One region of the Janthinobacterium sp. P210006 genome, then DNA from elsewhere that is predicted to be linked to it. Evidence: riboswitches for the same ligand, from Rfam matches in the RefSeq annotation. Region 1 holds a riboswitch; the other holds the start of a gene.
What was found. Region 1 has a riboswitch for thiamine pyrophosphate ahead of VPH41_RS07400 (TonB-dependent siderophore receptor). Riboswitches for the same ligand answer to the same signal wherever they lie in the genome.

Region 1 (7,100 bases):
CCGGCATCTCGCACGATTTGCGCACGCCGCTGGCGCGCATGCAGCTGGAAGTGGAAATGGCGAACCTGTCGGACGAGGCGCGCGAAGGCATCCAGTCCGATATCGGGCAGATGGACGCGATCATCGGCCAGTTCCTCGACTACGCCAAGCCGACGGAAGCGTCGAGCTTTACCGATGTCGACCTGAGCGGCTTGCTCAGCGACATGGCGCGCGAAGCCATGCGCCTGCCCGACATCAAAATCAACGCCACCATCGCCGACGGCGCGCATGCGATGGGCAATCCCACCGACCTGCGCCGCGTGCTGAACAACCTGATCGAAAATGCGCGCCGCTACGGCAAGACGCCGGGCAGCGATGTAACGGAAATCGACATCGCCTGCCAGGTGCGCACCAGCCATGGCGTGAAAAAGGTGATTATCGAGGTGCAGGACCACGGCACGGGCGTGCCGGCGGAAAAGATCGAGCAATTGATGAAGCCGTTCACCCGCCTCGACACGGCGCGCGGGCAGGCAAACGGCGCAGGCCTGGGCCTGGCCATCGTCGACCGGGTGCTGCTGCGCCATGGCGCCGAATTGCAGGTGCGCAACCGCGAGGGCGGCGGCCTGGCGTTTCAGATCAGCTTGCCAGCGGTGTAGTCCGACATGCCGGGGTCAGTCCAGTCGGGCCTGACCCCGCGCAATCAAGCCGACGCCTGCTCCTGCGCCAGCAATTTATTCATCAGCAATTCCGTTGCCCCGTAGCCGTACAGGGAATCGCTTTCCATGCCCGGCGTGTCGAAGGGAATCGATTCTTCACGGTCCAGCTTGGCTGGGTCCCCGTCCGCATAGCTCGCGCGCCAGGCGCGCTGCAGGGATTCATTGCGGCGGATAAAGGCCGGCATGGGCCAGGCAGCGCGCTCCCAGTGGCGGCTGTCGCCCAGCAGGGGCCAGCGCTCGTTGAGCAGGGCCATGTCGCCCGTGCGCAGGCGGCGTACGGCCTGTTCCGGCCGCAAGCTTTCCAGTTCTTCCAGTGCCGGCAGGCTGTCGCGCTTAGGCCCGAACATATAGGCCAGCATGATGCGTCCGGCGGGCGCCGTGCGCGCCACCACGCCGACGGCATAGCCGCCGCCCGGCAAGGGCACGGCAAACCAGCTGCCTTCGCGGTATGGTAATGATCTCATCGTTGCAAACTCCCCCAAAATCGTGTTCGGGGCACAGTCTACGCGAAGCGCTGCCAATGTGGCGCATGGTACGTCACAGCAACAAACCAATAGTTACAATATTTTCTCGTCATAGTGATACTGGGCAACAATCGGCCCCGCCTTGAACAGCGCTTCCTTCATGGCCGTGTCCAGGCGCGCGTCGCGGCGGCGCATCCATTCGAGCAGCATGGCCGCTTCCTTGCGGCTGGTGTCGCCCGCATGCGCGAGCACGCGGCGCAGTTCCGGGTCCGTGCACGCCTCGAAACGCTGGCTGTTCAAGTCCAGCGCCTGCAGCGCGGCGATGGTGGCGCCGATGGCGCGGTGCATGTCGAGTGCCGTGGCCGGCAAGCCCGTTTCTTCCAGTGGGACGGTGGTCATGCGCATTCCTTTTCGCGTGTTGGTGACATCGGCTGCATTCTCCACCGCGCGGACGAAAAGCTCAAGCGTCCACGACACGTTTCCATCCGTTCGGCCATAATCATGGCTCAGCAACAGCCTAAACCTCAGCGGCAGGAGCCCCATGTTCAATTTCGACTTTTACAATCCGACGCAAATCCTCTTCGGCCAGGGCCAGATCGCCGCCATCGCCGGCCTGATCCCGCCGCAGGCGCGCGTCCTGATGACCTACGGCGGCGGCAGCATCAAGCAGAACGGCGTCTACGATGAAGTCAAGGCGGCGCTGGCCGGCCATACGGTGCTCGAGTTTGCCGGCATCGAACCCAATCCCAGCTATGAAACGCTGATGCAGGCCGTCGCCATGGTGAAAAGCGAGCGCATCGATTTCCTGCTGGCCGTCGGCGGCGGTTCCGTGGTCGATGGCACCAAGTTCATCGCCGCGGCCGCCCTGCACGAGGGCGAAGCGTGGGACATCCTGGCCAAAGGCGGCAAGATCGTCGAGGCCGCCCTGCCCTTCGGCACCGTCCTGACCTTGCCGGCCACGGGGTCCGAAATGAATGGCTCGGCCGTGATCACGCGCAAGGCCACGCAGGAAAAGCGCTCGTTCATGAGCCGCAAGGTGTATCCGAAATTCTCCGTGCTGGACCCGTCGAAGACCTTTACCCTGCCGCTGCGCCAGGTGGGCAATGGCGTCGTCGATGCGTTTGCACATGTGATGGAACAGTATCTGACCTACCCTGTGAACGCGTCCGTGCAGGACCGCTTCGCCGAAGGCATCTTGCTGACCCTGATCGAGGAAGGCCCGAAAGCGCTGTCGCACCCGGACGACTACGACGTGCGCGCCAACGTGATGTGGAGCGCCACCCTGGCCTTGAACGGCCTGATCGGCGTGGGCGTGCCGCAGGACTGGTCCACGCACGCCATCGGCCACGAATTGACGGCCCTGTACGAACTCGACCACGCGCAGACCCTGGCCATCATCCTGCCCAGCATGCTGCGCGTGCGCAAGCAGGCCAAGCGCGCCAAGCTGCTGCAATACGCGGCCCGCGTGTGGGGCCTGGACGGCGGCGACGAGGAGGGCCGCATCGAAGCCGCCATCGCGCGCACGGAATTCTTCTTCCGCCACATGGGCGTCAAGACGCGCCTGGCCGACTACGGCCTGAACCACGCCAGCGTGGACGCCGTCGTGTCCGCGCTGGAAGCGCACGGCATGACGGCGCTGGGCGAACAGCGCGAAGTGACGCCCGCCGTCAGCCGCAAGGTGCTGGAACTAAGCCTGTAGTTGCGGGCGACACTGTTGTAAAACGGTCAGCCAGGGGGACAGGCGGCCGTGGTTCATGCTAAGCTGTCATTTCGCTAGGGGTCCTGGAGTCGTTATCCGGGTGAGAGATACCCTTCGTACCTGATCTGGATAATGCCAGCGAAGGAAAGCGCAAAGTACCTCCCTCCTTTGATAGCTCCTGCGTTGGCGCCAGCCGAACAAGCAGCCTGCCGTGCTCTTTTCCGAGACGGCTTGAACCACGAGCAATCTATGTCCACACCGAATTTATCTGCGCATTTTTCCCGTCCTGTATTGACCCTGGCGATCCTGCACGCGTTTGCCGCGCCCGCCTTTGCCACGAATGACACCACCGAAGCGGCCGACCCGCAAGCCCAGAGCATGACCGAAGTCATCGTCACGGCCAGCAAGGCGCCGGCCGCCAAGCGCGCATCCGTGGGCGGCTTCAGTGACGCGCCGCTGCTGCAGACGCCCGCGTCCGTCACCGTCATTTCGCAAAAAGACATGCAGGACTTGCAGATCCGTAATCTCAGCGATGCCGTCAAGCTCGACACCAGCATCAACGACGCCTACAACGCCGTCGGCTATGCGGAACAGTTTTCCATCCGCGGCTTCAAGCTCGACAACAATTCCAGCTACCGCAAGGATGGCGTGGCCATTCCAGGCGACACGCAAATTCCGCTGGAAAACAAGGAACGCATCGAAGTGCTGAAGGGCCTGGCCGGCTTGCAGGCAGGCGTGGCCGCGCCGGGCGGCGTGATCGACTTCATCGTCAAACGCCCCACCGCCGCACCGCTGCGCAGCGTCACAGTAGAAACGCGCGAGCGGGGCACCGTGTATGGCGCCGTCGACCTGGGCGGCCGCCTGGAAGACACGCGCTTCGGCTACCGGATCAACGTGGCGGCCGAGCGCCTGCGCTCCTACATCAAGGGCGCCGATGGTAACCGCAAGTTCATTTCCGGCGCCTTCGACTGGCAAATCTCGCCGCAGGCGCTGCTGCAGATCGATGCCGACTACCAGGACAAGGCGCAGGCGACGGCGCCCGGCTTCCAGCTGCTGAACAACACGACCTTGCCGACCGGCATCAGCGCCGACGCCATGCTCAACCTGCAGCCGTGGACGCGTCCCGTGGAAACCGTCACCAGCAATCTCGGCCTTCGCTTCCAGTACGCGTTCAGCGACGACTGGCACGCCACCCTGTCGGCCAACCAGCACTCGTTCAAGCGCGACGACTACACGGCCTTCCCGTACGGCTGCAGCGCGCAAGACCTGTACCCCGGCTTCTGCGGCAATGGCGACTTCGACGTGTACGACTACCGCAGCCTGGGCGAGACGAAAAAACCGCTGAGCGCGCAAGCCATGATCCAGGGCAAGTTCGCCACCGGTTCCCTGCGCCATGAATTCACGGCCGGCGTATCGACCTTCCGCCGCAAGGACCGCGCCGGCCTGTACGTGTACGACTGGGCTGGCGTGAGCAACATCTACCACCCGCAGATCGTCGACATGTCGACGGGCGTGCAAGGTCCCGTGCGCCTGGTACGCAAGGACACGGAAAACTCCGTCTTCGTGCAGGATATCGTCAGCCTGGCGCCGAACTGGAAGCTGCATGGCGGCTTGCGCCATATCAATGTCGATGGCTACCAGTACGTATTGAAGGCCGATACGGAAATCCGCGCCAAGCACGATTTCCTGCTGCCCAACGTCTCGCTCGTCTACACCCCGCTCGACAATCTGTCCGTGTATGCGGCCTATTCGCAAGGCATGGAACATGGCGGCACGGCCGACCGCAAGGCCGTCAACGCCAACGTGGAATTGTCGCCCAGCCGCTCGAAGCAGGTCGAACTGGGCGTGAAGATGGACGTGACGCCGGACTTCATGGTGGCGGCCAGCCTGTTCCAGATCCGCAAGGGCCTGGAATTCAACCAGTACGTCGACAGCAGCAAGAGCGCCTACAACTTCGTGCGCGAAGGCCAGGCGCAGCACCGTGGCCTGGAATTGTCGGCCCAGGGCAAGGCATCGTCCAGCCTGAGCCTGGGCGCGTCCGTGACGGCCCTGAACAGCCAGCAGTCGGGCACGGGCAATGCGGACCTCGACGGCAAGCGCGTGCCCAACGTGCCCGCCTTCAAGGCGGCCGTGCATGCGGACTACGCCGTGCAGCAGGTGGCGGGCCTGAGCGTGAACGGCAGCTGGGAATATGCGGGCAAGAAAGCGTTTGAGTACAACAACACGACCTTCGTGCCGTCGTACAACGTGTTCAACCTGGGCGCCGCCTACGCCACGCGCATCGCCGGCACGCGCGCCGTGCTGCGCGCCGCCGTCAACAACGTGGCCGACAAGTTCTACTGGCGCGACGTGACGCCGGAATCGGATGGCTATCTGTACCCGGGCGCCAGCCGCACGTTCAAGGTTTCGGCGCAGTTCGACTTTTAATTGAGGGAAATGGCAGGCGCCACAGCAAGCGCCTGCTGCAGCAAAGGCGCCGCCTGTTCCAGGCGCGCCTCCAGGCTGTCGTGCAGCACGTGGTAGACGATGCCGCGTGCATCGAGCTTGTCGAGCAGGTAGCGGTAGATCAGCTGGCGCACGGCTTCGGACTCGCGCTGCAAGCCATCGGCCACCCACGGGCTGTCGGGCGCCGTCACCAAGGTCAGGTCGTACTGCGTGGCATCGGCCAGCGCCGCCAGCGGCGCGTCCGCGCCATTGAAATAATGGCGGCTGTAGACCACCGTCATCAACGGCGTCGTGTCGCAAAACAGGAAGCGGCGGGCGTGGGCGGCAGCGGCCGCTTCCCGTTCGACTTGCGTGCGCGCAATGCCGAACTGGTCGGCCGCCACGGGCACCCGGCCCTGCGTCTCGACGAACTCGCGCAAGTATTCCGGCACCCAGACGGTGCCGTGGCGCTCGGCCAGGGCGGCCGCCAGGGTCGACTTGCCCGACGATTCCGCGCCCAGGATCGCCACGCGCACCAAAGGCGCCATCACTTGAGTACCATGGCGCCGGGCGCGGCTGGCGCCGATTTTTTCCACGCCAGCAAGCCGATGATGGCCATGACCACGAAAAAGGCGTACAGCACGGCCGTCAGGGTCAGGCCCTTGTGCACGTACAGCCACACGTACAGCACGTCGACGATGATCCAGGCGATCCAGTTTTCCAGTTTTTTGCGCGACAGCAGGAACTGGCCCACCAGGCTGCCGGCCGTGAGGAAGCCGTCCGCATGGGGCACATCCGTGTCCGTCGTCGTCAGCAGCCAGGCGATGAGCAGGAAGCCGATCAGCCAGCCCGCGGCGCAGGCCAGCCAGCCGCGTCCATCGAGGCGCGTGACGGGCAGGATCTTGCCGCCGCTGGCCGGATGCAGCCACTGGTACCAGCCCCAGAACGAGACGCTGATGAACAGCAGTTGCAAGGCCATGTCGCCATACAGGCGCGATTCGAAAAACACGAAACCGTAGGCGGCGGAGGAAATGATGGCGAACAGCCACGCCCAGTGATTCTGGCGGATGTTCAGCGCAACGGTTGTCAGTGCCAGGACAAAGGAAATCAGTTCAAGCGGCGTGGTGGCAAAACCCAGCAGGAGAAGCGTATCGTTCATGGGAATCGTGATGAGGCTGGTGGTGCAGTATGCAATACCGGCCATGAATAAGCAAGATTGCCCGCACCGTCACGCTCCCTGCTCAGACCGCTCAGGCAAAGCCTTGCCTGACGGCCCGTGCCAGCGAACGCCGCACGATCAGCTTGTGGAAGGGCCGGATCAGCAGGATGTAGGCGCGCCCCACCCAGTTGTGACAGCGCACGACGCTGGCCACGGTCACGCTGCCATGCCGCCCCGCGTCCCTGTTGCGCAGCACCGACAGGCGGAAGTCCAGGTGGCTGTCATCCTCGCCCACGATGATCTCGTCGTCGCTGACGGCATAGATGCGGAAGATGCCGATGCGCTTGCCTGGCTTCGCTTCCAGCTGCCTGGCCGTCTGGATGCCGAAGCGCGCCACGATGGCGTCGCGCAGCACCATCAGGCTGCGCGCCCAGCCCGGCTGGCTGCCCAGCAGCTGGCGCGCCAGGCTCTGCATGTCCATCTGGCGCGCCTGCGCGGTGGGCAACCCCACGGCGTACGCGTCGGCCAGGTTGCTGCCCGGATACAAGGGGGCGATGCCGGCACCGGGCGGCAAGGCCACGGCGCGAACCACGTTGCTCATCTCTTGCATATGCTCTCCATGTGTTCAGTGATAACATGGCCATCATACACGACAATGT
Region 2 (7,100 bases), on a different contig from region 1:
TGATACTGTTTTCCCGCGATGGTCAGCAGGTCGTTGTTTGTTGCGGTATGCATGTTCTGTTCCTTGTCTTTTCTCAACTTAACCGCCGCCGATGGCGCGGACAATTTCCACTTGGTCCTGCGTCTGCAAGACCTGCTCCGGCCACGCCTTGCGCGGCACGACGTTGCGGTTGACGGCCAGCGCCAGCGCCTGGTTTTCCAGCGACAGCGCGGCGATCAGCTGGTCGAGTGTCTGTCCCGGCGGCACCTGGTGCGGCGCGCCGTTGAGCGTGATATTGATCAATGCCGTCATCACGCCCTCCTTCAGACCTTGCGGTACAGCTCGGCGCCGTTCTTGATGAACTCGATGGCCTTGATTTCCATGCCCTGCTTGAGCGCCTTGTCTTCCGCGATGCCCATGCCGGCCGCGTATTCGCGCACTTCCTGCGTGATCTTCATCGAACAGAAATGGGGGCCGCACATGGAGCAGAAATGCGCCACCTTGGCCGAATCCTTGGGCAGGGTTTCATCGTGGAATTCGCGCGCCTTGTCCGGATCCAGGCCGATGTTGAACTGGTCGTCCCAGCGGAATTCGAAACGCGCCTTCGACAGGGCGTTGTCGCGGATTTGCGCGCCCGGATGGCCCTTGGCCAGGTCGGCCGCATGCGCCGCGATCTTGTACGTGATGATGCCGTCCTTCACGTCCGCCTTGTTGGGCAAGCCCAGGTGTTCCTTCGGCGTCACGTAGCACAGCATGGCCGTGCCATACCAGCCGATCATGGCCGCGCCGATGCCCGACGTGATGTGGTCGTAGCCGGGCGCGATATCCGTCGTCAGCGGCCCCAAGGTATAGAACGGCGCTTCGCCGCACTGTTCCAGCTGCAAGTCCATGTTTTCCTTGATCAGCTGCATGGGCACGTGGCCCGGGCCTTCGATCATCACTTGCACGTCGTGCTTCCAGGCGATTTGCGTCAGCTCGCCCAGGGTCTTCAGTTCGCCCAGCTGCGCCTCGTCGTTGGCATCGTAGATGGAGCCGGGGCGCAGGCCGTCGCCCAGCGAGAACGACACGTCATACGCCTTCATGATTTCGCAGATCTCTTCGAAATGCGTGTAGAGGAACGACTCCTGGTGGTGCGCCAGACACCATTTCGCCATGATGGAGCCGCCGCGCGACACGATGCCCGTCAGGCGCTTGGCCGTCATCGGCACATAGCGCAGCAGCACGCCCGCATGGATGGTGAAGTAGTCGACGCCCTGCTCGGCCTGCTCAATCAGGGTGTCGCGGAAAATTTCCCAAGTTAAATCTTCGGCCTTGCCATTGACCTTTTCCAGCGCCTGGTAGATGGGCACGGTGCCGATGGGCACGGGGCTGTTGCGGATGATCCATTCGCGCGTTTCATGGATATGCTTGCCGGTAGACAAGTCCATCACATTGTCGCCGCCCCAGCGGATGGCCCAGGTCATCTTTTCCACTTCCTCGCCGATGGAAGACGTCACGGCCGAATTGCCGATATTCGCGTTGATTTTCACCAAGAAATTGCGGCCGATAATCATCGGTTCCACTTCCGGGTGGTTGATGTTGGCGGGAATGATGGCGCGGCCGCGGGCGATTTCCTCGCGCACGAATTCAGGCGTGATTTCGGCCGGAATGCTGGCGCCGAAGGACTGGCCCGGGTGCTGGCGGCCCATCAGCTCGGCCAGGCGCTCGCCCATGGGGCCGGAAGCCTTGAGTTCGCGCAAATACTCCTGGCGGCGCATGTTTTCGCGGATGGCGACGAATTCCATTTCCGGCGTGATGATGCCTTGGCGCGCGTAATGCATTTGCGTCACGTTCTTGCCGGCGATGGCGCGGCGCGGCTTGCGGTGCAGATTAAAGCGCAGCTCGGCCAGCTTGGGGTCCGCCAGGCGGGCGATGCCGTAGTCGGACGTGGGGCCGGCCAGTTCCTCCGTGTCGGCACGCTCGGCGATCCATGGCAGGCGCGGCGTATCGAGACCTGAGCGGATGTCGATCTGCACGTCCGGGTCCGTGTACGGGCCGGAGGTATCGTAGACGTAAATGGGGGGATTCTTTTCGCCGCCGAACGACGCTTCCGTGTCGGACTGGCTGATCTCGCGCATGGGCACGCGGATGTCGGGACGGCTGCCTTGCACGTAGATCTTGCGCGAATTGGGCAGCGGCGCGATGGCGGCTTCGTCGACCGTGGCGGTGGCGGAGAGGAATTTCGGATTGGCGTTCATTTTGGCTCCTTGGCTAGACTATTTTTAAGCCTGGAGCCAGCTAAGGAGGTTCGGAATTATGCACGCGGAAAAGCGGGGTGCAGTCATCCTAAAGCTTCCCTTCGCTGGCATTATCCAGATCAGGTTCGGAGGGTATTTCTCACCCGCGCTTGCACCGTGTTTCCACAGCGAAAGGCAGGACCCCTAGCGTTTGCCGCCTTGCGGCAGCGAGCCAATTATACGCGGTTCACGCCGCGTGGCCAGATGATTTCTTGCAGGTGTCGTCTTTGCGCATCTGCTGCAATGCAACAGATGCCATCGCGTTTATTTCTTCTTGCCCCAGCGCCAGCTGGTCGGTTCGCCCTTCAGCTGGCAGATGAAAATGAGCACGGCAACGATGGCCACTTCATAGACGATGTAGCCGACCAGCATGGTTTGAGGCGGAAACAGGAAGGCGCCGCAGGCAAACAGCGCCAGCGCGGCCAGGAACACCAGCCAGCCCTGCCAGGTGATGGGCAAGCCCCAGCCCCAGCCATAGGTCTTGGCGGGGAACCAGTAGGAGGGAGATTTGTCAGTCATGATTTTTCCTGGTCAGTATCGATGCACCCAGTATAAATCATGCGAAATCAAACAGCGCGCAAGCGCTCCGTGACGTCGAGACCGATGCCCCGGTAGCCGATGAAGCGGCTGCCATTGTCGAACATCGGTTCGCCGCTGACCTGCAGATATTGCGTGCTGCCGTCCAGGTTGGCGCGGCTGTAGATGAAGTCGAGAAACGGTTCGCGCGCGGCAATCTTGGCGTCGAGCAGCGCGCGTTCGGTGGCGTTCCAGCGCTGCGGTTCTTCCTCGCTGCCGATGCCCAGCATCTCGGCCACGGGGCCGGAAAAACGCGTCAGATTGCCCTGCGCATCCTGTTCCCAGTACCAGTCGGACGACAGTTCCGTGAAGCGCTGGAAACGCGCTTCGCTTTCGCGCAACTCCGCCGTGCGCTCTTCCACCATCTGTTCCAGCGACTTGTTGTACTCGGCCAGCTTGCGGTACAGCAATCGCACTTCCAGCATGTTGTGGATGCGCGTTTTGACTTCCACCAGGTCGAAGGGCTTGCTGACGAAATCCTTGGCGCCCGCCTGCAGCGCGCGCAGCTTGTGGCCGGGCTGGGCCGTGATCACCAGCACGGGCAGGTAGCTGCCCGCCTCGATGTCGCGCAAGCCTTCCATGACTTCAAAGCCGTCCATTTCCGGCATCTGCAAGTCGAGCAGGATCAGGTCGTAGCGGTGCTCCTGGTGCAGCGCGCGCACGGCTTGCGGGTCCATGGTGGACGTGATGCGCGTATAGCCGGCATTGCGCAGCACCTGTTCGAGCAGCATGACGTTGGCCTCCTGGTCATCGACGATGAGGATGCTGGCGTTCAGGATCTCGGTGGCTTGAAGCATGGCGGTATTCCTAAAATTGAGTGCTGAATTAGCGTACTGCATGATTGTCGTCGGCCAGGCCGTGCGCGGCCGCATGGTGCAGGGCCACGTCGAGCGCATCCATGAATTCGACGACCTTGATGGGCTTGGTCAGATAGCGGAAGAAGCCCGCCTCCAGGCCTTTCTCGATGTCGCGCGGCACGGCGTTGGCCGACAGGGCCATCACGGGAATGTGGCGGGTCAGCGGATCGTCGTGCAGGATATGCAGGGCGCCGTAGCCGCTGATGCCGGGCAGGTTGATATCCATCAAGATCACGTCCGGTTGATACGTGCGCGCCAGGTCGATGCCCAGGTGCGCATCGATGGCCGTCAGCAGTTTCAGGTCGCTGCGGCGGGCGATCAATTGTTCCACCAGCGCCAGGTTGGCGGGATTGTCTTCCACGTACAGCAAGGTGCGCTGGCTTTCCTGCGGCTCTTGCACCTGCGGCAAGGCATTGCCCTCGCCCAGCACCAGCGACGGTGCATTGCTGGCGGCCAGCTCGAACCAGAAGGTCGTGCCCACGCCCACCGTGCTGTCGACGCCGATGGCGCCGCCCATCAGTTCGACCAGCTGCTTGGTGACGACGAGGCCGATACCGGTGCCCTCTTCCGTGCTGTTTTCCTGTCCCAGGCGGTTGAAAGGCTGGAACAATTGACTCATCTGTTCGGCATTCAGGCCGGCGCCGCTGTCGCGCACGCTGACCCGCACCCTGTCGCCGTGCCGGCTGCATTCGACGGTGACGGTGCCGCCGCCCTGGTTGTACTTGATGGCGTTCGACAGCAGGTTGACCATCACCTGCTTCACGCGCGTGCGGTCCGCATGCACATAGAAAGCCTGGCCGCAGCGGGGAAACTGCATGGAGATGCCCCGCTTTTCCGCCTGCGGCGCGATCATCGCCTGGCAATCCTGCAGTACGTCGAGCAAGGACATCGCTTCCTGCGACAGGGTCACCTTGCCCGACTCGATCATGGCCAGGTCGAGGATTTCATTGATCAAACGCAAGAGATACCAGCCGCCCTTGAGAATTTGCTCGATCGAGCGCTGCTGCGGCGGGCTGGGCGGCGGCACGTCGGACGCCATCAGCTGGGCAAAGCCCAGCACGGCGTTCAAGGGCGTGCGCAATTCATGGCTCATGCTCGACAGGAATTCGGACTTGGCGCGGTTGGCCTTTTCCGCCACCTGGCGCGCCTTTTTCAGCTCGGCATTGTTGGTCTCGACAAGCGAGCGCGTGTACGCCTGCTGTTCCTGCAGGCGCTGGTCCAGCAGCGCCTGTTCCGCCTCGACCTGCTTGCGCGCCGTATTGTCCGTGCCGATCAGCAGGTAGCCGATGACCTTGTTCTGCGCGTCGCGCAAGGCCGTCACGGAGACGATGGCGGGGAAGCGGCTGCCATCCTTGCGGATGTAGGTCAATTCGTAGATGTCTTCGATGCCGCGCGTGGCCTTGAACACGAGCGCTTCCACGCCGGGCGTGATGACGGTGTCGAGTTCAGCGCTGAGGGCGGCCGCGCGCGCGATGATTTCTTGCGCGTCAGAAATGCCGGCCGGCGTCAGCTTGTCGACCACGTCGCTGGCGGCATAGCCGAGCATGCGTTCGGCGCCCACATTGAAAATCTGGATCACGCCTTGCGCATCGGTGGCGATGCAGGAGAAATTGGCGCTGTTGAAAATCGCATCCTGCAAGGCGCCCGCCTTGAGCAGCTGGCGCGGCAGGCTGGCCGCCACCGTGCGCCGGTACAGCGCCACCAGCAGCATCAGCAGCAAGAATACCAGCGTGTCGATGACGCACGCCGTTTCGAACGGCGCGCGCCAGGCCAGCAAGCCCACGGCCAGCAGCACGATGGCGCTGAACGAAAACGCCAGCGCCATGGGCCAGCGCGACGGGGCGCGGGAGGGATTTTTTTCGACAGATTGCATGAGCTAGCCTGGGCGGTAAGGACGGAATAGGGGAAGGTGCGGTGTTCAGGACGTTTGGCGCTGGCGCACGTCCGACAGCAGGCGCGCGAATTCCTTCTTGACCACGCCATAGCATTCGCACACATGGCCTTCGAGGCCCGCGCGGTCCAGCACGGAGATATGGCCGCGCCGGTAGCTGATGAAGCCCCGCTGCTGCAAGCGCCCGGCCGCTTCCGTCACGCCTTCGCGGCGCACGCCCAGCATATTGGCGATCAGTTCCTGCGTCATGGTCAGTTCGCGGTTCGGCAAACGGTCCATGGTCAGCAGCAGCCAGCGGCACAGCTGCTGCTCTACCGTATGGTGGCGGTTGCACACGGCCGTCTGCGACATTTGCGTGATCAGCGCTTGCGTATAGCGCAGCAGCAAACGCATGACGGGACCGGCGCGGTCGAATTCCTCCATCAGCAGGTGGGCCTTCAGGCGGTAGCCGACGCCGCCCGTCTGCACGACGGCGCGGCTGGGAGTCGAATTGCCGCCCATAAACAGCGACACGCCCACCACGCCTTCATTGCCCACGCCGGCGATCTCGGACGAGCCGCCGTTTTCCAGCAGGTAATGCAGGGAAACGATGGCCGTGGTGGGGAAATACACATGCTGCAGCTTGTCGCCCGAATCGTAGATCACGTCGCCGAGCAGCATGGAGACTTGCTCCAGGTACGGGGCCAGGCGCGCGAAATCGGCGTCGAGCATGGCGGCGAGCAAATGGTTTTGATTCGGGTTGTGCAGCTGGGCATGCGGACTCGACATGGGCAGGATTCCTGGTTTCCAGTCGTCAGCTAGGGGATAGATGGGAGACGTCCGAACGAGGGCCGCCATGTGCAGCAGCGTAACACAGCGCTGTACAATGCCGCGACTATATTTCCTGCTGGCATGGCCGTCCGTTCGGTAGCGAACGGACGCTGCTTTGCCCCGCGCCCTACAGTCCATCACTGCCAGGGCTGCCGGATCACGGATCACGGATCGGCGCGGGCGCTGCCACCGGACGCCATCATGCAATCATTCTTCAAACGCATCTCCATTTCCGTTTCCACCTCGGCCCTGCTCACCCTGGCGTTCGGGCTGTGCCTGACGGCCCTGTGCTACGCCTCGGCACGCCAGATCGAAGCGGAAAGCACGCGGCTGCTGCTGCAATACCACGCCAGCGGGCACACCTTGGGCGCCGCCCTGCTGCCCGCCAACGGCATGGGCCTGGATGCCAACCGCCGCGGCTCGCTGTACGTGCTGCTGGGCGGAATCCTGTCTAGCCTGCTGGCGGCCGCGTATGTGTATCAGCTGGTGTCACGCAACAGCGTAATTGCCCGCATCACGGGCGAACGCACGGCGGCGCTGCAATTTGCCAATCTGCGCCTGTCCGAAGACATCGCCGCGCGCATGCACAATGAAAAATCGCTGCGCTTGCGCGAACGCATCATCGAAGTGTCGGCCAATGCCATCATCCTGTGCAGCGCCGATGCGCCCGGCTACCTGATCGAGTACGTCAATCCCGCCTTCGAGCGCATC

Region 2: another riboswitch for thiamine pyrophosphate. It lies ahead of thiC (phosphomethylpyrimidine synthase ThiC); the one in region 1 lies ahead of VPH41_RS07400 (TonB-dependent siderophore receptor).

What each region holds. Positions count from the first base shown of each region.
Region 1 is NZ_JAZARD010000001.1:1,659,425-1,666,524, reverse strand. It holds gene VPH41_RS07420 (sensor histidine kinase) at 1-635, shown strand, start outside; gene VPH41_RS07415 (Imm26 family immunity protein) at 680-1,159, opposite strand; gene VPH41_RS07410 (ferritin family protein) at 1,253-1,558, opposite strand; gene VPH41_RS07405 (iron-containing alcohol dehydrogenase) at 1,701-2,858, shown strand; TPP riboswitch at 2,925-3,022, shown strand; gene VPH41_RS07400 (TonB-dependent siderophore receptor) at 3,108-5,285, shown strand; gene VPH41_RS07395 (ATP-binding protein) at 5,282-5,830, opposite strand; gene pnuC (nicotinamide riboside transporter PnuC) at 5,830-6,441, opposite strand; gene VPH41_RS07385 (DUF2867 domain-containing protein) at 6,533-7,051, opposite strand.
Region 2 is NZ_JAZARD010000006.1:108,524-115,623, reverse strand. It holds gene VPH41_RS25940 (thiazole synthase) at 1-53, opposite strand, end outside; gene thiS (sulfur carrier protein ThiS) at 79-282, opposite strand; gene thiC (phosphomethylpyrimidine synthase ThiC) at 303-2,216, opposite strand; TPP riboswitch at 2,296-2,411, opposite strand; gene VPH41_RS25925 (hypothetical protein) at 2,520-2,774, opposite strand; gene VPH41_RS25920 (response regulator) at 2,822-3,628, opposite strand; gene VPH41_RS25915 (PAS domain-containing hybrid sensor histidine kinase/response regulator) at 3,657-5,561, opposite strand; gene VPH41_RS25910 (Crp/Fnr family transcriptional regulator) at 5,607-6,347, opposite strand; gene VPH41_RS25905 (putative bifunctional diguanylate cyclase/phosphodiesterase) at 6,591-7,100, shown strand, end outside.